DNA from 3 places in the Zestomonas ipomoeae genome. Region 3 is predicted to be linked to each of the others. Evidence: predicted binding sites of a transcription regulator. Region 3 holds the regulator's gene; each other region holds the start of a gene.
What was found. The regulator FliA, encoded in region 3, starts transcription of late flagellar genes. The targets are predictions, from matches to a motif close to CTAAAGTTTNNNNNNNNNNNGCCGNTAA.
Positions count from the first base shown of each region.

Region 1: ACWKV7_RS19060 (flagellar protein MotY) is a predicted target of FliA. The motif match lies at 2,475-2,502, and genes of this name have one in related genera.
Region 2: ACWKV7_RS23790 (methyl-accepting chemotaxis protein) is a predicted target of FliA. The motif match lies at 1,990-2,017, and genes of this name have one in related genera.

Region 1 is NZ_JBSKHQ010000020.1:6,735-14,260, reverse strand. It holds gene gloA (lactoylglutathione lyase) at 1-88, opposite strand, end outside; gene ACWKV7_RS19065 (argininosuccinate synthase) at 187-1,404, opposite strand; gene ACWKV7_RS19060 (flagellar protein MotY) at 1,519-2,412, opposite strand; gene pyrC (dihydroorotase) at 2,616-3,662, shown strand; gene rnt (ribonuclease T) at 3,659-4,339, shown strand; gene ACWKV7_RS19045 (peroxiredoxin) at 4,413-5,015, opposite strand; gene ACWKV7_RS19040 (bacterioferritin-associated ferredoxin) at 5,274-5,492, shown strand; gene bfr (bacterioferritin) at 5,739-6,209, shown strand; gene grxD (Grx4 family monothiol glutaredoxin) at 6,390-6,716, opposite strand; gene ACWKV7_RS19025 (molybdopterin oxidoreductase family protein) at 6,824-7,526, opposite strand, start outside.
Region 2 is NZ_JBSKHQ010000030.1:6,808-14,333, forward strand. It holds gene pqqF (pyrroloquinoline quinone biosynthesis protein PqqF) at 1-1,255, opposite strand, end outside; gene ACWKV7_RS22685 (hypothetical protein) at 1,713-1,913, shown strand; gene ACWKV7_RS23790 (methyl-accepting chemotaxis protein) at 2,072-3,961, shown strand; gene ACWKV7_RS22700 (hypothetical protein) at 4,003-4,176, opposite strand; gene ACWKV7_RS22705 (CBS domain-containing protein) at 4,189-4,614, opposite strand; gene purU (formyltetrahydrofolate deformylase) at 4,661-5,512, opposite strand; gene mvaT (histone-like nucleoid-structuring protein MvaT) at 5,985-6,359, shown strand; gene sbcB (exodeoxyribonuclease I) at 6,585-7,526, opposite strand, start outside.
Region 3 is NZ_JBSKHQ010000001.1:354,690-362,215, reverse strand. It holds gene flhF (flagellar biosynthesis GTPase FlhF) at 3-1,316, shown strand; gene fleN (flagellar synthesis regulator FleN) at 1,375-2,205, shown strand; gene fliA (RNA polymerase sigma factor FliA) at 2,202-2,948, shown strand; gene ACWKV7_RS01535 (chemotaxis response regulator CheY) at 3,032-3,406, shown strand; gene ACWKV7_RS01530 (protein phosphatase CheZ) at 3,426-4,220, shown strand; gene ACWKV7_RS01525 (chemotaxis protein CheA) at 4,233-6,533, shown strand; gene ACWKV7_RS01520 (protein-glutamate methylesterase/protein-glutamine glutaminase) at 6,581-7,526, shown strand, end outside.

The sequences.
Region 1 (7,526 bases), on a different contig from region 3:
GCAGCAGGGTCATGCCCAGCACCTCGGTGTAGAAGGCGATGGACTTGTCCAGGTCGCCGACGCGCAGCATGGTATGCAGCAATCTCATCAGGTCTTCCTCGTATATGCCGCTTTTGGCGGTCTGGAAACGCACAACCCCGGCGGTGGCCGGGGTTGTGCGGGAGCTTAACGCAGCTTGCAGGCGGCCTAGAACAGCTTGCGGCCCTTGCCGGCCGCGATACGCATGCGCAGCGCATTGAGCTTGATGAAGCCGGCAGCGTCCGCCTGGTTGTAGGCGCCGCCATCTTCCTCGAAAGTGGCGATATTAGCGTCGAACAGCGAGTCGTCGGACTTGCGGCCGACGACGATGACGTTGCCCTTGTACAGCTTCAGGCGTACCACGCCATTCACGCTGGCCTGGGACGCATCGATCATCTGCTGCAGCATCAGGCGCTCCGGGCTCCACCAATAGCCGGTGTAGATCAGGCTGGCGTATTTCGGCATCAGCTCGTCTTTCAGGTGGGCCACTTCGCGGTCCAGGGTGATGGACTCGATGGCGCGGTGGGCACGCAGCATGATAGTGCCGCCGGGGGTTTCGTAGCAGCCGCGGGACTTCATGCCGACGTAGCGGTTCTCGACGATGTCCAGACGACCGATGCCGTTCTCGCCGCCGATGCGGTTCAGCTCGGCGAGCACGGTGGCCGGGCTCATGTCCTTGCCATCGATGGCGACGATGTCACCGGCACGATAGGTCAGTTCGATATAGGTGGGAGTGTCCGGGGCGGCTTCCGGGGACTTGGTCCACTTCCACATGTCCTCTTCGTGCTCGGTCCAGGTGTCTTCCAGCACGCCGCCTTCATAGGAAATGTGCAGCAGGTTGGCATCCATGGAGTACGGCGACTTCTTCTTGCCGTGGCGCTCGATCGGAATCTCATGCTTGGCCGCGTAGTCCATCAGCTTCTCGCGGGACAGCAGGTCCCACTCGCGCCAAGGGGCGATGACCTTGACGCCTGGCTTGAGCGCGTAGGCGCCCAGTTCGAAACGCACCTGGTCGTTGCCCTTGCCGGTGGCGCCGTGGGAGATGGCGTCGGCGCCGGTCTCGTTGGCGATCTCGATCAGGCGCTTGGCGATCAGCGGGCGGGCGATGGAAGTGCCCAGCAGGTACTCGCCCTCGTAGACGGTGTTGGCGCGGAACATCGGGAAGACGAAGTCGCGGACGAATTCTTCGCGTAGATCATCGATGTAGATTTCCTTGACGCCCATGGCCTGCGCCTTGGCGCGGGCCGGCTCGACCTCCTCGCCCTGGCCGAGGTCGGCGGTGAAGGTCACCACCTCGCAGCCATAGGTTTCCTGCAACCACTTGAGAATCACCGAAGTATCCAGGCCACCGGAATACGCCAGGACTACCTTCTTTACGTCCGCCATGCCATCACTCCACGGGTTGTACGGAAAACCCCGGATTCTACTGCCCATGGCGGTGGTTTTACAGGGGCGCGACAGCTTCGGACGATAAGGCGACGGGGACTTTCAGCAACGCGACTATCCAGTCACATTCTGGGCGCGCTTCACGCCAGCTGCCGGGGCCGGTTCTTCGGAGGCCGCCTCGCGCTCCAGGCGCATGGTCACCCGCCGGTTTTTCGCCCGGTTGGCTTCGCTGGTGTTCGGCACCAATGGGTAGCGCTCGCCATGAAAACGCAGGGTGATATGCTGCTCCGGCACGCCATTGGCCTTGAGGTACTCCATCACCGCCAATCCGCGGCGACGGGACAGGTCGCGGTTCTCCAGACGATTGCCGCTATTGTCGGAGTGGCCGTCGAGGGTGATGCGGTTGACGCTGGGATCCTCCCTGAGAAACTCAAGGATGATGTCCAGCTTGGCTCGCGCCATGTCGTCGAGCGCGGTGCCGGCGCTGGGAAAGCCGATCTGGGTCTGGCGGATCTGGTCGAAGTTCACCGGCAGCAGCTTGGCCGTGCACGCCAGGTAATCGTCGTAGGCCTTGCCGAACTTGGCCGGCAGCAACCTCACCTCCAGCCGTTCCCCGCCATGCAAGGTGCGATGCCGCACCAGCGGGCTGCGGCCTTCCATCAAACCGTTGAGCAAGCGGGCCGCCTGCTCCTGGGTACTGTTGAACGGCGTGTCACCGCTGCCGACCGTGACCGGCCCCAGGTTGATATCGCCGCGCCCGGGCTGCCAGGGCGCGGCAGCCGCCAGCAGGGTGGCCGAACCGGTACCGAGCCAGCGTTCCCGGGCTTTCAGGCGAAAGGTCGCCTGCTCGCCGGCACGCCGCACGAACTCGCCACTGCCGAACTGCGTGATGGCCTGCGACAAGCGGCACTCGAAACGATCACCCTCGACCGTCCACTCCACCTTCTCCAGCCGGGTCTGAAAGGAAATGGCAGCGGCCGGCAAACTGACCGGCAGGCAGACGAACAGACTGAAGAGGGCGAGATGGCGGCGCACGGCGGGCTCCACGGCAACGGTGGCGTTCCTTTGCTGTATCGGTGCGACGGAGGAAAACTTGAACCGGGAATCCGCCGCCTCACGGGGGCCCAGTGGCCGCCGGGCGAACGGCGACGTGCCGCGGCGGGGCTTTTCCGGTAGCATGCAGGCCACGTTTTACCCGCCTGGAAGCCCCCATGCTCGACCGCCTCACCCTGCTGCGCCCTGACGATTGGCACATCCACCTGCGCGACGGCGCTGCCCTCAAGCACACCGTGGCCGACGTGGCGCGCACCTTCGCCCGCGCCATCATCATGCCCAATCTGGTACCGCCAGTGCGCAACGCCGCCGAGGCGCATGCCTATCGTCAGCGCATCCTCGACGCGCGCCCCGCTGGCAATGCCTTCGAGCCGCTGATGGTGCTCTACCTCACCGATCGCACCAGCCCGGACGACGTGCGCGCAGCCAAGGCCAGCGGTTACGTCTACGCCGCCAAGCTCTATCCGGCCGGCGCCACCACCAACTCCGACTCCGGCGTCACGCAGTTGGACAACATTTTCCCGGCCCTGGAGGCCATGGCCGAAGTCGGCCTGCCGCTACTGGTGCATGGCGAAGTCACCCGCGCCGAGATCGACGTGTTCGACCGCGAAAAGGCCTTCATCGACGAGCAGCTGTCCCGCGTGGTCGAGCGCTTCCCGAGCCTGCGAGTGGTGCTCGAGCACATCACCACAGCCGACGCCGTGCAGTTCGTGCAAGGTGCAGCGGCCAACGTCGGCGCCACCATCACCGCTCATCACCTGCTGTATAACCGAAACCACATGCTGGTCGGCGGTATCCGTCCGCACTTCTACTGCCTGCCAATCCTCAAGCGCAACACCCACCAGGAGGCTTTGTTGGATGCAGCGGTGAGCGGCAATCCAAAGTTCTTCCTCGGCACCGACTCGGCGCCCCATGCCCAGCATGCCAAGGAGGCCGCCTGCGGCTGCGCCGGCTGCTATACCGCCTATGCGGCCATCGAGCTGTATGCCGAGGCGTTCGAACAACGCAACGCGCTGGACAAGCTGGAGGGCTTCGCCAGTCTGCATGGCCCCGATTTCTACGGCCTGCCGCGCAACACCGAGACCATTACGCTGGTCCGAGAGGAATGGACAGCCCCGGCCAGCCTGCCCTTCGGCGAACAGACGGTCATTCCGCTGCGCGCCGGCGAGAAGCTGCGCTGGCGCCTGCAGGAGAAACCGGCGTGAGCGAAGACCAAGACCTGTATGACGAAGAACTCGACGGCAACCTGCCGAACGGCCCGCGCCACCCGATGGCGCGGCGTTTCCGCGGCTACCTGCCGGTAGTGGTCGACGTCGAGTGTGGCGGTTTCAACGCCGCCACCGATGCCCTGCTGGAAATCGCCGCCGTGACCATCGGCATCGACGAGCAAGGCTTCCTGTTTCCCGAGCACAGCCATTTCTTCCGGGTCGAGCCCTTCGAGGGCGCAAACATCGAAGCGGCAGCGCTGGAGTTCACCGGCATCAAGCTCGACCACCCGCTGCGCATGGCGGTCACCGAGGAGCATGCGCTGCAGGAAATTTTCCGCGGCGTGCGCAAGGCGGTGAAATCCAACGGCTGCAAGCGCGCCATCCTGGTTGGCCACAACAGCAGCTTCGATCTGGGATTCCTCAACGCGGCCGCGGCTCGCACGGCCCTCAAGCGCAACCCCTTTCACCCGTTCTCGAGCTTCGACACCGCCACCCTGGCCGGCCTCGCCTATGGCCAGACCGTGCTGGCCAAGGCTTGCCAGGCGGCCGGTATCGAGTTCGACGGGCGCGAAGCCCACTCGGCTCGCTACGACACCGAGAAGACCGCCGAGCTGTTCTGCGGCATCGTCAACCGCTGGAAGGAACTCGGCGGCTGGGATGAATTCGACGAGTAAATCCTGATCGACGCACACAAAAAACCCGGCAACAGCCGGGTTTTTCGTATCCGCAGCCGCAGCCGCAGCCGCCTTACAGGTTGCTGGCGTTTTCGGACAGGTACTTGGCCACACCTTCCGGGGATGCGGTCATGCCCTTGTCGCCTTTCTTCCAGTTGGCCGGGCAGACTTCGCCGTGCTCTTCGGTGAACTGCAGGGCATCGACCAGGCGCAGCAGCTCGTCCATGTTGCGGCCCAGCGGCAGGTCGTTAACGATCTGCGAACGTACGACGCCGTTCTTGTCGATCAGGAAGGCACCGCGGAAAGCCACGCCGTCTTCGGACTCGACATCGTAGGCCTTGGCGATTTCATGTTTCACGTCGGCAGCCAGGGTGTACTTGACCGGGCCGATGCCGCCCTTCTCCACCGGAGTGTTGCGCCAGGCGTTGTGGCTGAAGTGGGAGTCGATGGACACACCGATCACTTCCACGTTGCGCGACTGGAAGTCCGGAATACGGTGATCCAGAGCAATCAGCTCGGACGGGCAGACGAACGTGAAGTCCAGCGGGTAGAAGAACACCAGGCCGTACTTGCCTTTGATGGCGGAAGACAGCGTGAAGCTGTCGACGATTTCGCCATTGCCCAGCACAGCCGCAACGGTGAAGTCAGGCGCTTTTTTACCTACGAGTACGCTCATTCCAGATCTCCTTGAGTAACGAGTGAAGCGCGGGACCGGTATCCAACCATCACGTGAGGCGGCCCGCGGCACAGGGCCGTTCATCATACACCGCGATTTTGGGCAGCGCCCACCGCATTTGCGCCCGCCTTCGCCTTCGCTAAGCCACTGCTATATATAGGGTTTTTCCGGGAGCGACCGATTCTCTGGAAACTTTGACAATCATTCTCATTCTGATTAGTATCCTTTTCATCGAAACCTCTTGCACGGGTTGCCCCCATGTACGTCTGTCTCTGCCAAGGTGTCACCGACGGTCAAATTCGCGAAGCAATCTTCGAGGGTTGCTGTAGCTACCGAGACGTGCGCGACAGCCTCGGAGTCGGCACCCAATGTGGCAAGTGTGCTTGCCTGGCCAAGCAGGTCGTGCGCGAGACCCTGTCCGAGGTGCAAAGCAGCCAGGGCGTACAGACCTATTCCCCCGGCTTCGTCGCCGCCTGAGTGGATATCGCTGTAAAGAACCGGACCTTGCGTCCGGTTTTTTTATGTCGCCGAAGACAGCGACCATCGGCGTTTCCAACCGGCGCCCAATAGTCCCTAAATATCAGTCAGTTATCAGCAAGACGCAGAACTTAAACGTTCCTATTAAGATTTAATTTCCCTTTACATTCAATCAGTTAGGTTGACATCCCCCATCTGCGCGACCAGACTTTCAGGCCATTCCATCACGCAGTGGCAGGACTCCCCATGAAAGGCGACAAGAAAGTCATCCAGTATCTGAACAAGATCCTCGGCAACGAACTGGTGGCAATCAACCAATACTTCCTGCATGCCCGCATGTATGAGGACTGGGGCCTGAAGAAGCTTGGCGAGCACGAGTACCACGAATCCATCGACGAGATGAAGCACGCCGACAAGCTGATCAAGCGTATCCTGTTCCTCGAAGGCCTGCCCAACCTGCAGGACCTGGGCAAGCTGATGATCGGCGAGAACACCAAGGAAATGCTGCAAAGCGACCTGAACCTGGAAATGCAGGCGGTGCCCGACCTCAAGGAAGCCATTGCCTATTGCGAGAGCATCGGCGACTACGGCAGCCGGGAATTGCTGGAGGAGATCCTCGAGTCCGAGGAAGAGCATATCGACTGGCTGGAGACCCAGCTCGGCCTGATCACCAAGGTGGGCATGGAGAACTATCTGCAATCGCAGATGGACGAATAGCCCTCCAAGAATGAGCCATGCGCCCGGGCCAGCTGCCCGGGCGTTTCGTTTCTTTGCGCAGAAATTCAGATGCTGGAAGAGATCGCTGTGGATGTAGTGAACTACAGCTCAGTCAACCGCTGATGGCTGCAATGAAAAAGCCCCGCACTTGGCGGGGCCTTTTTCATTACCGGACTGGACTCAGGCGTCGGCCTTGTTCACCGCGTTCTTGATCAGGGTCTGCAGCTCGCCCTTCTCGAACAGCTCGGTGAGGATATCGCTGCCGCCGACCAGTTCACCGTCGACCCACAGCTGCGGGAAGGTCGGCCAGTTGGCGTACTTCGGCAGGTTCGCGCGAATTTCCGGATTCTGCAGGATGTCGACATAGGCGAACTTCTCGCCACAGGACATGACCAACTGCGCGGCGCGGGCCGAGAAGCCGCATTGCGGGGCGTTCGGCGAGCCCTTCATGTACAGCAGCACAGTGTTGTTGGCGATCTGCTCTTTGATGGTTTCGATGATATCCACGGTGCACCTCAGCTCATTCCGACTCATCTGCCCGACCCAACGGCCGGCACGGTGGCCGCATTGTAACGGAAAGCCGAGCAGTCTGCTCAGCCTTGCCGGAGGCGGCCCTAGGCCGCCTCTACCTCGACCGGCACGCCGTTGAGCACAGCGTTGCCGGACACCGCGTCGATCAGCCGCTCATCGGTCAGGTCGTTGGCGCTGGCGCCCGGTTGCGCGCTGGCAATGGCCATCTGCACGCCGGGGCGCGCATGCCCCCAGCCATGGGGCAAGCTGACCACGCCAGGCATCATCTCGTCGCTGGCGGCCACCTCCACTTCGATGGCGCCCACCCGCGAACGTACCCGTACCCGCTGGCCGTCGGCCAGGCCACGGGAGGCCAGGTCTTCGGGATTCATCAGCAGTTGGTGACGCGGCTTGCCCTTCACCAGGCGATGGTAGTTGTGCATCCATGAATTGTTGCTGCGTACATGGCGACGACCGATCAGCATCAGCTCGCCGACAATCGGCGGCCGCTCGGCGGTGAACCGCGCCAGATCGGCCATCAGCAGAGCAGGCGCGGCCTGCACGGTGCTGTTCGGCGTGCGCAGGCGCGCGGCCAGGCTGGGCTTGAGCGGCCCCAGGTCGATGCCGTGGGGATGATCGCGCAGCATGGCCAGGCTGAGCTTCTGCTCGGACTGGTCACCGTAGCGACCCATGCGCAGCCCCATATCCACCAGTTGCTCCGGCGGCATGGTCGCCTTCAGCTCCACACCGGTCCTGGCCGCGAAGGCCTGGGCCAGGCCGACGAAGATTTCCCAGTCGTGCAGCGCA
Region 2 (7,526 bases), on a different contig from region 3:
GTGCGCAAAATGGAAAGCCGTTCGCGTCCGGGCTGCCCAGCACCTGGTCGGCCGTGCACAAAGGCACCATGTGAGCCGCAGACAACTGCGCCAGCACGGCCAGTAGCGCGTGCCGGTCCAGCTCCGCCCGGTCCGCCTGGTCGCCATGCGATGCCAGTCGCTCGGCCCAGTCGCAGGCCAGTTCCAGCGGCTCCATTGCCAGCCGGCGCAGGTGGCAACTGCGCCGATAGCGATGCCACCAGGCCGGCCAATGGTCCCCGGATGACCAGGCGCGCAGCCAGTCAAGACAGGCCGCCGCCAGCTCGGCATGCCTCGTGGAGCCGGGCTCATCGAATGCCACAACCAGCACCGCTTGCCCGGCAACGCGGTAGGCGATGCGCACACGCAAGCCGGTGCACCAACCCAGCCGGCGAAGACGACGAGGCAGCTCGCCCGTCTCCAGACAGAACGCCACGAAGCGCAGGGACTCGCCAGCGGCTACAGGCAGGGACTCCAGCACGAAGTACAGGCTCAGGCGCGACGGGCCCGCCACCTGCACGCGCACCCCGACACCGGGCAGCGGCAGCAGGCTGGGCGGCGCGGGACACACGACCCGCCGGCCAGGCGCCAGCCTGCCAGCGTGCAGGCCGGCCAACCGCTGCAACGCCGCGCAAGGTAGCGGTGCCACCAAGATCAGCGTGGCCTGCCCCGCGTGAAAAAAACGCCGATGAAATGCCCAAAGCGCCTGCTGGAATTCACCCTGCTCCACCGGCAGGCTATCGCGATGCCCAGCATGGAAGCGCAGGAACGGATGGGGCCGGTCCCACGCCACGGCCAGCGCCGCGTCGCACAGTGTCTCCGCATCCCGCGCGCGTGCGAGATATTCGGCATGCAGCACCTCGCGCTCGCCCAGCTGCCTGGCTGGCTCCAGCAGCGGTCGGGCGATCATGTCGCACAGGCGCGCCAGCGCCTCGCCGAGCGAATCGGCGGGCACCGAGCAGAAGAAGTCCGTATCGCGCTCGCGCGTGCTGGCATTCAGCTCACCGCCGCAGGCCTGCACGAATGGCATCAGCCCTTGCCCGGCCGGAAAACCCTCGCTGCCGAGAAAAACCAGGTGCTCAAGAAAATGCGCCAGGCCGGGATAATCCGACGGCTCGTCGTGACTGCCCGCGGCAATTCGCAAGAGCGCGGCTGCGCGGGCTGCACCCGGGACCGACTGGGTTACTACCGTCATGCCGTTGGCCAGCCGAGTCGATTCGGTAATTGAGTCGGACATGCCTGTTAGTTCAACTTGCGATTGTTGCACCTGTCACCGCCTGGCAATTAGCGCCTGGACTAAACTTGGTGCGCAGCAGGCAGGAAAAGTTTTACCTGCCACAACAATGCCCGCGGCGTCTTTCCTCGTAGAAACCGCCATGAAGCACGGGCGTACATAAAACGGAACAATCCTTCCCTATAACAGACACACACTTTTTGCATTGCGCATAGACAAGCACGGGAGAATCGCGATAATCGACCCTGAACCGCGACCCGCGGTTCGCCAGCAACAGCCCGCCCCAGCAAGAGCCGGCGGCGGGCGGCCAGGGGCAGCGGGCCCACCAGCAGCGAACTCCCTGGCGATGCTGACGTCGATATATAAAGCCAATCGACTATTTCCCGACAGCAAGAACTCACTCTTGCCCAGTCGTTCAATCGATTCGAATAACTCACTACCGACCATTGGATAAAACCACGTGACGAAAGACGAACTGCGCGCAGAACTCGAGCGCCAGGCGCAGCGTTACAAGGAAGTTTACGGCGGGGAAGTCATTACCTACGCTGCTCAGCCTGCCCCCGAGCGCAAACCCTGGCGTAAAAGAGCCAGCCTGCTGGACCAAGCCTTCGAACATGAGTTGAAAAAGATCGAAACCGATCTTCAAAAACAAGACTCCTAGTTCCCCTCCCCCGGCCGCATCGACGACCTGTTCGTCGATGCGGCTTCGCGCCCGCTGTTCCCGTACAACGCCCGTCTAAAGCTTTTCCCGCTTGCGGCCGACATAGGGGCCATACCCGCCTCGCCTTGAAGCCAGCACAGCACCCGGACGCAGAAGCCATGCCCAAGAACCTTAAGTTCAGCCACAAAATCCTAATCGCCGCTTCCCTGGTGGTGGCGACCGCTTTCGCCCTGTTCACCCTGTACAACGATTACCTGCAACGCCAGGCGATCCGCGACAACCTCAACAGCCATCTGCGCGACATGGGGGAAGTGACTGCCAGTAACATCCAGAACTGGTTGTCCGGACGCATCCTCTTGGTGGAGAACCTCGCGCAATCGATTGGCAACGACAGCGCGCCCGAGCGTGTGGTCCAGCTGCTGGAACAAAAGACCATGCTCTCCACGTTCATGTTCAGCTACCTGGGCAGCGAGGCCGGTTCCTTTACCATGCGCCCGGACAACGCCATGCCAGCAGGCTACGATCCGCGCACCCGTCCCTGGTACAAGGACGCCAAGGCCGCTGGCGGCAGCACCCTGACCGAGCCCTACGTGGATGCCGCCACCGGCCAACTGATCATCACCATCGCCGCGCCCGTGCAGCAGAGCGGCCAATCGATCGGCGTGGTCGGCGGCGACTTGTCCCTCGACACCCTGGTTCGAATCATCAACTCCCTGGATTTCGGCGGCATCGGCTATGCCTTCCTGGTCAGCGCCGACGGCAAGATCCTCGTCCACCCGAACAAGGATCGGGTGATGAAGAGCCTTGGCGAGGTCTACCCAGACAATACGCCCCGCATCTCCACCGAAATCACCGAAGTGGAGCAGGAGGAAGGCACGCGCATCCTCACCTTCACCCCCGTCCAAGGGCTGCCGTCGGTCAACTGGTACATCGGCCTCTCGGTCGACAAGGCCAAGGCCTACGCGATGCTCAGCGAGTTCCGCGCCTCGGCGCTGATCGCCACACTGGTGGCCGTGGCCCTGATCATTGGGCTGCTGGGCATGCTGATCCGCGTGCTGATGCAGCCGCTGCATGTCATGGGGCGCGCCATGCAGGACATCGCCCAGGGCGAAGGCGACCTGACCAAGCGCCTGGAAATCCACACCCAGGACGAATTCGGCGAGCTGGCGGGGGCATTCAACCGCTTCGTGGAGCGCATCCATGAATCCGTTCGCGAGGTTTCCTCGACCACCATCCAGGTCAACGAAGTCGCCCAACTGGTGCTCAATGCCTCCAACTCTTCAATGAGCAACTCCGACGAACAGGCCAGCCGCACCAACAGCGTCGCCGCGGCGATCAACGAACTCGGTGCCGCCGCGCAGGAGATCGCCCGCAACGCCGCCGATGCCTCGCATCAGGCTTCGGATGCGCGCAACCTGGCCGAAGAAGGCCGCAAGGTAGTGGAAAACACCATCAGGGCGATGAGCGAGCTGTCCGCCAAGATCAGCGCGTCGTGCCAGAACATCGAGACGCTCAACAACAAGACCGTGGATATCGGCCAGATCCTCGAAGTGATCAAGAGCATCTCCGAGCAGACCAACCTGCTGGCGCTCAACGCGGCCATCGAGGCCGCCCGTGCCGGCGAGGCCGGGCGCGGGTTCGCGGTGGTCGCGGACGAGGTGCGCAACCTGGCCCATCGCACCCAGGAGTCGGCACAGGAAATCCAGCAAATGATCGAGGAGCTGCAGGTGGGCGCCCGCGAAGCGGTCACCACCATGACCGAGAGCCAGCAGCACAGCGAACAAAGCGTGCAGATCGCCAATCAGGCCGGTGAACGCCTTTCCAGCGTGACCCAGCGCATCGGCGAGATCGATGGCATGAACCAGTCGGTCGCCACCGCCACCGAGGAACAGACGGCAGTGATCGATTCGCTGAACATGGATATCACCGAGATCAACACGCTCAACCAGGAAGGTGTGGAAAACCTCCAGGCGACCCTGCGCGCCTGCGGCGATCTGGAACAACAGGCCGCGCGCCTGAAGCACATGGTCGGCAGCTTCCGCATCTGACACATCGCTGAAAACACGACGGGCGCCAGGAGGCGCCCGTTTCATTCCGGCTGTTGGGACGGCTGCTCGCTTTGCAACTCATCCCACAGCTCGGCAGCATCGGCGAACTCGGTGCCCAGCTCGTCACTCAGCGCATCCGGATCGTAACGCCGGACGCAGCCCTCGCCCACCGTCGGCGGCGGGCTGGCCGTGGCACGCTCGAATGGATCGTCCATAACACCTCCCGACTAGCTGGCGACCTGTCGCCCCTGATCGTGCTGAGCGAACTCCTTGACCGCGCGCAGCACATCGCTGCGGCTGATCTGGCCGATCAGCCGACCATTTTCCACCACCGGCAGGCGCCCCCGGCGGCCCCGCAGGAAGCTCTCGGACACCTCGATGATGTCCGCTTCCGGGGAAATGGTCTCGATCTCGGTATTCATATAAGAACTGACATTGCCGCCCACCGCCTCGTAATACGCGCCGGAGAGAATGCCGCGCAGGCAGTCGCCCTCGGACAGCAGGCCGATCAGATGCCCCTGGGAATCCACCACCGGAGCACCGGAAATCCGATGCTCCAGCAACCGGTTGATGGCAGTGAACAAATCCGTATCGGAACGGAAAGTCACCAGGTGGACGGTCATGTAGTCGCGCACCTTGATTGACTTGAGCATGGACGAACTCCTCTGTCGTGCACCAGAACGGCCCACGGCAGCAAGATCAGTCGAACACCACCGTCTTGTTGTCGTGTACCAACACTCGATCTTCCAAGTGATAGCGTAGCCCACGGGCCAGCGCCATTTTCTCCACATCCCTGCCCAGGCGGACCATGTCCTCGATGCTGTCGCGATGGGTCACCCGCACGACGTCCTGCTCGATGATCGGCCCGGCATCGAGTTCCTCGGTAACATAATGGCAAGTCGCCCCGATCAGCTTGACGCCGCGCAATGAAGCCTGGTGATAGGGCTTGGCACCGACGAACGACGGCAGGAAGCTGTGGTGGATATTGATCACCCGCTGGGCGTATTCCCGGCAGAGCTGGGCCGGCAGGATCTGCATGTAGCGCGCCAGCACCACGGTATCGGCCTGGTTCTCGCGCACCAGCCGCGACACTTCGGCGAAGGCCGGTTCCTTGTCCTTCGGATCGACCGGCACATGGTGGAACGGAATGCCATGCCACTCGACCATGCTGCGCAGGGCGTCATGGTTGGAAATCACGCAAGGGATCTCGCAATCCAGTTCATCGCTGTGCCAGCGATGCAGCAGGTCCGCCAGGCAGTGTGACTCGCGGCTGGCCATCAGCACGACACGCTTCTTCTGCGCGGAGTCGGTGACCCGCCACTCCATCGAGAACTCGCGGCCGATGGGCGCGAAAGCCTGGCGAAACCCCTCGATATCGAACGGCAGGGAATCCGCACGAATCTCGTGGCGCATGAAGAACCAACCGGTCTGGTTATCCGAGTGATGGCTGGCCTCGGTGATCCAGCCGTTATAAGTCGCTAGGAAGTTGCTGACCTTGGCAACGATACCGACGCGGTCCGGGCAGGCAATAACCAGCCGAAAAGTGCGCATGGAAAACTCCTGAAACTTTTTACAAAGACCGCCATTCTAGAGGCTGCCACCGTGGCTGTGCGAGCCGCCGGCAAAGATACGACAATCATTCGGGAAGGACACGGGAAACTTGTACATCCCCCCGCCAAATGCCGAGTCCCGGAACAACGCATTGGCCCCTCAATTAAACCGGTACCCGACAAGGGGAGCGCCAAACGGCCACCAGAACAGGAAATGCATCCGCCGCGGGTAAAATCCCGGTTAACTATCCGGGCTTCGTCCACTCGCCAGCGCGACAGTTTGGCAGGCAACTCTTTGCACACCGGAACCACCCCAGTGCCGTCGCCCCCCAATTAGTCACGTCCCCGTAAGAGTGCCGAAATATCCCGCCGATAATTCCAGTAAAACTTTTTAGCGTGTTTACTTAGGCAGGCTGTCTGACTATTATTGCTGACACTTAATCCGTGCCACCTCACTCATCAAGGTAAGCGACATGTCCCTGATCAATGAATACCGCGCCACCGAAGAAGCCATCAAAGAACTACAAGAGCGCCTGAAGAATCTCTCCCAGGACGACAAACTGAAAAAGGAACTGGAGTTCGAAGGCAAACTCCGCACCCTGATGGGCGAATACCAGAAGTCGCTGCGCGACATCATCGCCCTGCTCGACCCGGAAGCCAAGCTGAGCAAGGCGCCGCGCGCTGGCAAGGCCACTGGCAGCAAGCGTGCCCGCAAGGTCAAGCAGTACAAGAACCCGAATACCGGTGAAGTGATCGAGACCAAAGGCGGCAACCACAAGACCCTGAAAGAGTGGAAAGCCAAGTGGGGCGCCGACGTCGTCGAAGGTTGGGCTACTCTGCTCAGCTAATCACCCGCGCGGTTTCATCGCTCACAAAAACGCCAGCGTATGCTGGCGTTTTTTGTGTCCGCTTGAATATGCCCGCAGCGCATGACCGCGCAGTGCCACAGTAGAACAAGCCGAGCGCCCATAGCCGGCATTGAACACTCGACTCCGGGCCATGTTCAATAAACACTCATCGCGGCAGCGTGGCCATGGCTATTTATTAACCAGACCGACGCGTCGCGCCGACGATCAAACGGCATAGCGTGCACTCAACTGCTGCGCATGTTCTCGCCATTCGGCCAATAATCGTTGCTGTGCTGGCGTCGCCTTTTCCCAATACTCCTTCGTTGCCGCGTCGAAACTTGCCACGGTATTGGGTGCTCCCCAGCGGGGATCGCTTAAGCGCTGCTGACAGAACTCGCGCCAGCGCTGCTGCTCGCCGACCGATAAAGTATCGGGAAAGTTGCGGGCACGGTAACGAAAGAGCAACTCCGGCAACCGGCTATCATCGAACGGCCAGTTTTCCCGGGCCAACATACCAGGCTCGGCACGACGAACTTGCTCGCACAGACGCCGATCACGATCTCCCAGAAAGCCTGCATATAGTTGTTGTTCGGGATCCTCGTGCCCGACCAAGTCATCCTGCCCGTAAAGCACCTGCAGCTTGTCCTGCCAGAGCGACTGGGCATCGCTCAAGGCCGACGCCCGGGCATGGCAAGCCTCCAGGTCGAGCTGCAGACGCTCTCGATCGCCGTCGCGCAATACCGATAGCGGTGCCAGCACCGGACAGCGATTGATATGCAGCAGCTTCAGCGGAATCGGCGACTCGCCCTCGGCCAACTGCTCACGACGGGTATAGAGGCGTTGGCGCAGCCCGTCGGCATCCAGTTCCAGCAACGGCCCATGATCGGCCTGCAGATCGCAGACGATCAGCGCGTTGCGGTTGCGCGGATGCCATGCCAGCGGCAGCACGACCGCGAGATAGCCGCGCGCGCCAGAGAAGCGCCCCGACACATGCACCAACGGCTGCAGCAGGCGAATCTGCTCGAGCACCTGCTGCTTGGTGCGCAGTCGATAGAGATAGTCGTAGAGCTTCGGCTGCCGGCTTTTCACCAGCCGGGCCAGGGCGATGGTCGCGCGTACATCGGCCAGGGCATCGTGCGCCTGGCCATGGTCGATACCGTTGGCAGC
Region 3 (7,526 bases):
CCATGCAAGTCAAACGCTTCTTCGCCGCCGATATGCGTCAAGCCATGAAGCTGGTTCGCGATGAACTCGGCGCAGATGCCGCCATCATCGGCACACGCCGGGTTGCCGGCGGCGTCGAGTTGACCGCTGCGCTCGATTACCAGCTGCCGCCGGAGCCGGTTCGCCAGCCGAACCCGGCGCTGGAGGCCGAGCTGCGCAGGACTCAGGCGAAGATCGCCTCGGCCCAGGCCGAACTGGCCGGCAGTGCAGCGACTGCCGGAAAGGACCGCCAACTGCTTGGCGCTTCGGCTCCGGCACCCAAGGCCAAGCCTGCCGTGGCTCCGGCCCCGACACCACGGCCGGTAGCAGCGGCCGCGGCGAAGCCGGCGGCCGATCAGCGCGTGCTCGACGCGATGCGTTTCGAGCTGCACGGCCTGCGCGAGCTGATCGAAGTGCAGCTCGGCTCGATCGCCTGGGGCCAACTGCAGAACCGCCGTCCGCAGCAGGCCAACCTGTGGCGCCGCCTGCAGCGCATGGGGCTTTCCGCCGAACTGTCCCGCGCCCTGCTGGACAAGGTCGCCAACGTCCAGGAGCCGCGCCAGGCCTGGCGCATGCTGCTGGCCCACCTGGCTCATGCGATCAAGACGCTGAAGCAGGAACCGCTGGAGGAGGGCGGGGTGATCGCCCTGGTCGGTCCGGCCGGAATGGGTAAAACCACTACGCTGGCCAAACTGGCGGCCCGTTATGTGCTCAAATACGGCGCCCAGCACATTGCGCTGGTCAGTCTGGACAGCTATCGCATCGGTGCCCAGGAGCAGCTCAAGACCCTGGGGCGCATCCTGAATGTCTCGGTGACCCAGGTGGATCCAGGCCAGTCGTTGACCCAGGCCCTGGCGCCGTTGGCGAAGAAGCGCGTTGTGTTGATCGATACCGCTGGCCTGCCGGCCAGCGATCCGGCCTTGCGCATGCAGTTGGAAACCCTGGCCAGCCGGGGGGTGAAAGCAAAAAATTATCTGGTTTTGGCGGCCACAAGTCAGAGCCAAGTGCTCAAGGCGGCCTACCATAGTTATAAGCGCTGCGGTCTGTCCGGTTGCATTCTGACCAAGCTGGACGAGGCCGCGAGCCTGGGCGAGGTGTTGGGGCTGGCTATTGGCCAGCGTCTGCCGGTAGCCTACCTGACGGACGGGCCGCGCATTCCGGACGATCTGCACCTGCCGCGCAGCCACCAACTGGTGAGCCGGGCCGTCAGCTTGCAGGCACCCGAGGAGCCGAGCGAGGAAGCCATGGCCGACCTGTTCGCCGGCCTGTATCACAACCCGCCGCGCCGCGCCGGGTAGTCAGCGCAGAGGATTTCAACGATGCCTCAGTCGCAGCAAGACAAGGTGTGTAGAGAACATGGGTAGTATGCATCCCGTACAGGTGATAGCGGTGACCGGCGGCAAAGGCGGCGTCGGCAAGACCAACGTGTCGGTCAATCTGTCCATGGCCCTGGCCGATCTCGGTCGGCGGGTCATGCTGCTGGATGCCGACCTGGGGTTGGCCAACGTCGATGTCCTGCTCGGCCTTACGCCGAAGCGCACGCTGGCCGACGTCATTCACGGCGAATGCGAGCTGCGTGACGTGCTCCTGCAAGGCCCCGGCGGCATTCGCATCGTGCCCGCCGCTTCCGGCACCCAGAGCATGGTGCAGCTCTCGCCGCAGCAGCATGCCGGGCTGATCCAGGCCTTCAGCGACATCAGCGACAACCTCGACGTGCTGGTGATCGACACCGCCGCAGGCATCGGCGATGCGGTGGTCAGCTTCGTTCGCGCCGCCCAGGAAGTCATCGTGGTGGTTTGCGACGAGCCGACCTCGATCACCGATGCCTACGCGCTGATCAAGCTGCTCAATCGCGATTACGGCATGAGCCGCTTCCGTGTGCTGGCCAATATGGCCCATAGCCCGCAGGAGGGTCGCAATCTCTTTGCTAAGCTGACCAAGGTCACTGATCGTTTTCTCGATGTGGCCCTCCAATACGTAGGGGCGATTCCCTATGACGAGTCGGTACGCAAAGCCGTGCAGAAGCAGCGAGCGGTGTATGAGGCGTTCCCCCGCTCGAAGTGCGCCCTGGCGTTCAAGGCGATTGCCCAGAAGGTCGACACTTGGCCGCTTCCGGCCAATCCGCGCGGCCACCTGGAGTTCTTCGTCGAGCGCTTGGTGCAGCCAGTAGCAGATTCATCCGTATGACAGCAGCCAGTGGACTTCGTATGTACAACAAGGCACAGGCGAAGGACTCGCAGCATCAACTCATTGAGCGCTATGCCCCGTTGGTCAAGCGCATTGCCTATCACCTGCTGGCGCGTCTGCCGGCCAACGTGCAAGTGGATGATCTGATGCAGGCTGGCATGATCGGCCTGCTCGAAGCTTCGAAGAAATACGATGCTGGCAAGGGGGCCAGCTTCGAAACCTACGCCGGTATCCGCATCCGTGGCGCGATGCTCGACGAGGTGCGCAAGGGCGACTGGGCGCCGCGTTCCGTGCATCGCAACACCCGCATGGTGAGCGACGCCATCAAGGCAATCGAGGCCAGAACCGGTCGAGACGCTAAAGATCAAGAGGTTGCGGCCGAACTCCAATTGAGTCTCGAAGATTACTACGGCATTCTGAGCGACACTTTGGGCAGCCGTTTGTTCAGTTTCGACGATCTCCTCCAGGACGGCGAGCACGGTGGGCTGCGCGAAGACGGCGGCAGTACGCAACCCGAGCCTGCGAGCGAGTTGGAAGACCAGCGCTTCCGCCTGGCGTTGGCCGAAGCCATCGAGAACCTTCCAGAGCGCGAGCGCCTGGTTTTGGCGCTGTACTACGACGAAGAACTGAATCTCAAAGAAATCGGCGAGGTACTGGGCGTCAGCGAATCGAGGGTCAGCCAGTTGCACAGCCAGTGCGCCGCGCGTCTGCGGGCGCGCCTGAGCGAGTGGCGGGCAAGTTGAAGAGCAAGCCGGTTTCGCGATTAAACGGCGTTCTCAGGAACTGAGTGCGTTAGGACTGTACGGAGGTCGACTTGGACAAGAACATGAAAATCCTCATCGTTGACGACTTCTCAACGATGAGACGGATCATCAAGAACCTGCTGCGCGACTTGGGGTTCACCAATACCGCAGAGGCCGACGATGGCACCACCGCGCTGCCCATGCTGCAAAGTGGCAGCTTCGACTTTCTCGTCACCGATTGGAACATGCCCGGCATGACCGGCATCGACCTGCTGCGCGCGGTGCGTGCCGACGAGCGCCTGAAAACGCTTCCGGTGCTGATGGTGACCGCCGAGGCCAAACGCGACCAGATCATCGAAGCGGCCCAGGCCGGGGTGAACGGTTACGTGGTCAAGCCGTTCACGGCCCAGGTACTGAAAGAGAAGATCGAAAAGATATTCGAGCGGGTCAACGGCTGATGCCTGCCGCGAGGGCGCTATGGAACACGAAGACTCCCAACTGGGTGACGTTGAGTCGACCCTGAAAGCCAATGCCCGTGAGCTGGTCAATAGCCTGGAACGAGGCAATTTCAGCGAAGCGGTGCAGTTCATTCACGAGCTCAACAAAGTGCGTGATCGCGGCCTTTATCAAGAGGTCGGCAAGCTGACCCGTGAGCTGCACAACGCCATCGTCAACTTCCAGCTCGACCCTCGGGTGCCACATGCCAAGGAAGTCTCGCAGATCGCCGACGCGACCGAGCGCCTGAACTACGTGGTGCAGATGACCGAGAAAGCGGCCAATCGCACCATGGATTTGGTGGAGGAGTGCGCTCCGCTGGTCAACGATCTTAACGACGAGGCGCAGAGCCTGGGAGCCGACTGGGGCCGTTTCATGCGCCGGGAAATGAGCGCGGACGGTTTTCGTGAGTTGGCCAAGCGCATCGAACTGTTCCTGACCCGCAGCGAGCGCGACAGCGGCAAGCTCTCCAGCCACCTCAACGACATCCTTCTGGCGCAGGATTACCAGGACCTCACCGGCCAGGTGATCAAGCGGGTGACCCAACTGGTGACCGAGGTGGAAAGCAACCTGCTCAAGCTGGTGCTGATGGCCAGCCAGGTGGATCGCTTCGCCGGCATCCAGCACGATCAAGAGTCATTGCAAGCCGATCAGAAAAAACAACAACAAAAAGCGTCCTCCCAAGGTGAAGGTCCGCAGATTAATGCCGATAAGCGTGAAGACGTCGCGTCCAGCCAGGACGACGTCGACGATCTGCTATCCAGCCTGGGTTTTTAGGGGAGCATCCATATGAGCTTCGACGCCGATGAAGAAATCCTCCAGGACTTCCTGGTAGAGGCCGGCGAGATTCTCGAACAATTGTCCGAGCAGTTGGTTGAGCTTGAGAGCCGCCCGGACGACACGGGGTTGCTCAATGCCATTTTTCGCGGCTTCCACACCGTCAAGGGTGGGGCCGGCTTTCTCCAGCTGAACGAACTGGTCGAGTGCTGCCACATCGCCGAGAACGTCTTCGACATCTTGCGCAAGGGCGAGCGGCGCGTCGACTCGGAGCTCATGGATGTCGTCCTGCAGGCACTGGACGCGGTTAACGAAATGTTCGGCCAGGTGCGCGAGCGCACCGAACCGACACCGGCTTCCCCCGAACTGCTCGCGGCCCTGGCGCGCCTGGCCGAGCCGGCCGGTGCCGAGGAAGCCAGCGCACCGGCGGTGGAGGCTGAGCCAGAGCCGGAACCCGAACCGGAGCCGGTCGCTCCGGCGGCATCCAGCGACATCACCGACAGTGAATTCGAGAAACTGCTCGATGCCCTCGGCGACGAGCCTGCGCCGGCGGCCAGTGCGCCAGCGCCGGCAGCGGGCGGCGACGAGATCACCGACGACGAATTCGAAGCGTTGCTGGATCAGTTGCATGGCAAGGGGCAGTTCGCCGCCGCGCCGGCTGCCAAGCAGGCCGAGCCGAAGCCGGCGCCCCCTGTTGCAGAAACCCCTGCCGCCGGTGGCGACGAGATCACCGACGATGAATTCGAGGCGCTGCTCGACCAGTTGCATGGCAAGGGCAAGTTCGTTGCGCCCGAGGAGCCCGCTCCAGCGGCTCCCGCCGCCAAGCCGGCCGAACCGGCTGCGCCGGCCAGCAGCAGCGACCTGATCACCGACGACGAATTCGAAGCGCTGCTCGATCAACTGCATGGCAAGGGCAAGCAGCCCGAAGCGAAGGCGCCTGCCGCGCCGCCCGCTGCCGCCAAGCCGGCCGCGCCAGCCCCACCGCCCGCGAAGCCAGCCACACCGCCGGCGGCAGCCAAGCCAGCGGCACCGGCGAGCAAACCTGCCGAGAAACCGGCCGCCAAGGCGCCCGAGCCCGCCAAACCAGCAGGCACCGCCGCACCCGCGACGGCTCCAGCCGGCGACAAGCCGGGTGCGATGAGCGAAGCGGAAACCACCGTGCGGGTCGATACGGCTCGCCTCGACGAAATCATGAACATGGTCGGCGAGCTGGTGCTGGTGCGTAACCGCCTGGTGCGCCTCGGCTTGAACAGCGGCGACGAGGCCATGGCCAAGGCCGTGTCCAACCTCGACGTGGTGACCGCCGATCTGCAGACCTCGGTCATGAAGACCCGCATGCAGCCGATCAAGAAGGTCTTCGGCCGCTTCCCGCGCTTGGTCCGCGACCTGGCACGCAACCTGAAGAAAGAGATCAACCTGGAACTGGTCGGCGAAGAAACCGATCTCGACAAGAACCTCGTCGAAGCGCTGGCAGACCCGCTGGTGCACCTGGTGCGCAACGCCGTCGACCATGGCGTGGAGTCGCCCGAAGAGCGCGAGGCCGCGGGCAAGCCCCGTACCGGCAGGGTCGTGCTGTCCGCCGAGCAGGAAGGCGACCACATCCTGCTGATGATCACCGACGATGGCAAAGGCATGGATGCCGACGTGCTGCGCGCCAAGGCGGTGGAGAAAGGCCTGCTGGAAAAGGATGCTGCCGACCGCCTGACCGACCTGGAGTGCTACAACCTGATCTTCGCCCCCGGCTTCTCGACCAAGACCGAGATTTCCGATGTATCCGGCCGCGGTGTCGGCATGGACGTGGTGAAGACCAAGATTTCCCAGCTCAACGGCACGGTCAACGTGTTCTCCCAGAAGGGGCAGGGCTCGAAGATCGTCATCAAGGTACCGCTGACCCTGGCGATCATGCCGACCCTGATGGTCATGCTGGGCAACCAGGCCTTCGCCTTCCCGCTGGTGAGCGTCAACGAGATCTTCCACCTCGACCTGTCGCGCACCAACGTGGTGGACGGCCAGGAAGTGGTGATCGTGCGCGACAAGGCGCTGCCGCTGTTCTACCTCAAGCGCTGGCTGGTACGCGGCGCGGCCCATGAAGAGCAGCGCGAGGGGCATGTGGTGATCCTGTCGGTGGGCAACCAGCGTATCGGCTTCGTCGTCGATCAGTTGGTGGGCCAGGAGGAAGTGGTCATCAAGCCCCTGGGCAAGATGCTGCAGGGCACCCCCGGCATGTCCGGCGCCACCATTACCGGCGACGGTCGTATCGCCCTGATTCTCGACGTACCAAGCATGCTCAAGCGCTACGCCCGCCGCGTTTGACTTTATTGGCGCCGGCCCTGTCGGCCGCGCCTGCAGATGGAGTGTTTATGGCAGTCAAGGTCCTGGTGGTGGACGATTCCGGCTTTTTCCGGCGCCGGGTTTCGGAAATTCTGTCCTCCGACCCGAACATCCAGGTGGTCGGTACGGCCACCAACGGCCGCGAGGCGATCGATCAGGCGTTGGCGCTCAAGCCCGACGTCATCACCATGGACTACGAGATGCCGATGATGGATGGCATCACGTCCGTGCGGAACATCATGCAGCGCTGCCCGACGCCGGTGTTGATGTTCTCCTCGCTGACCCACGAGGGCGCCCGTGTCACCTTGGACGCGCTGGATGCTGGAGCGGTGGATTACCTGCCGAAGAACTTCGAAGACATTTCGCGCAACCCGGAGAAGGTCAAGCAACTGCTGTGCGAAAAGGTCCATACCATCGCCCGCAGCAACCGGCGCTACAGCGCCTATGCCGCGACGCCGGCAGCCGCGCCAGTTCCGGCTCCCGCACCGAGCACCGGGGCCGCCAGTCGGCCTGCACCGGTCGCTCCCAGTGCCCCGTCAGGGAATTCCCCTGCCCCAAAGCGTAAAGCCTACAAGTTGGTGGCCATTGGCACCTCCACCGGTGGGCCGGTTGCCTTGCAGCGAGTCCTGACCCAGTTGCCCGCCAATTTCCCGGCTCCCATCGTGCTCATCCAGCACATGCCTGCCGCTTTTACCAAGGCCTTTGCCGAGCGCCTGGACAAGCTTTGCCGGATTCGCGTCAAAGAGGCCGAGGACGGTGACCAGTTGCGTCCGGGCCTGGCCCTGCTGGCACCCGGCGGCAAGCAGATGATGGTCGATGCCCGTGGCACGGTGAAGATCCTGCCGGGCGATGAGCGGCTGAACTACAAGCCCTGCGTGGATATCACCTTCGGTTCGGCCGCCAAGTCGTTCGGCGACAAGGTGCTCGCCGTGGTGCTGACCGGCATGGGGGCGGACGGCCGCGAAGGCGCGCGCC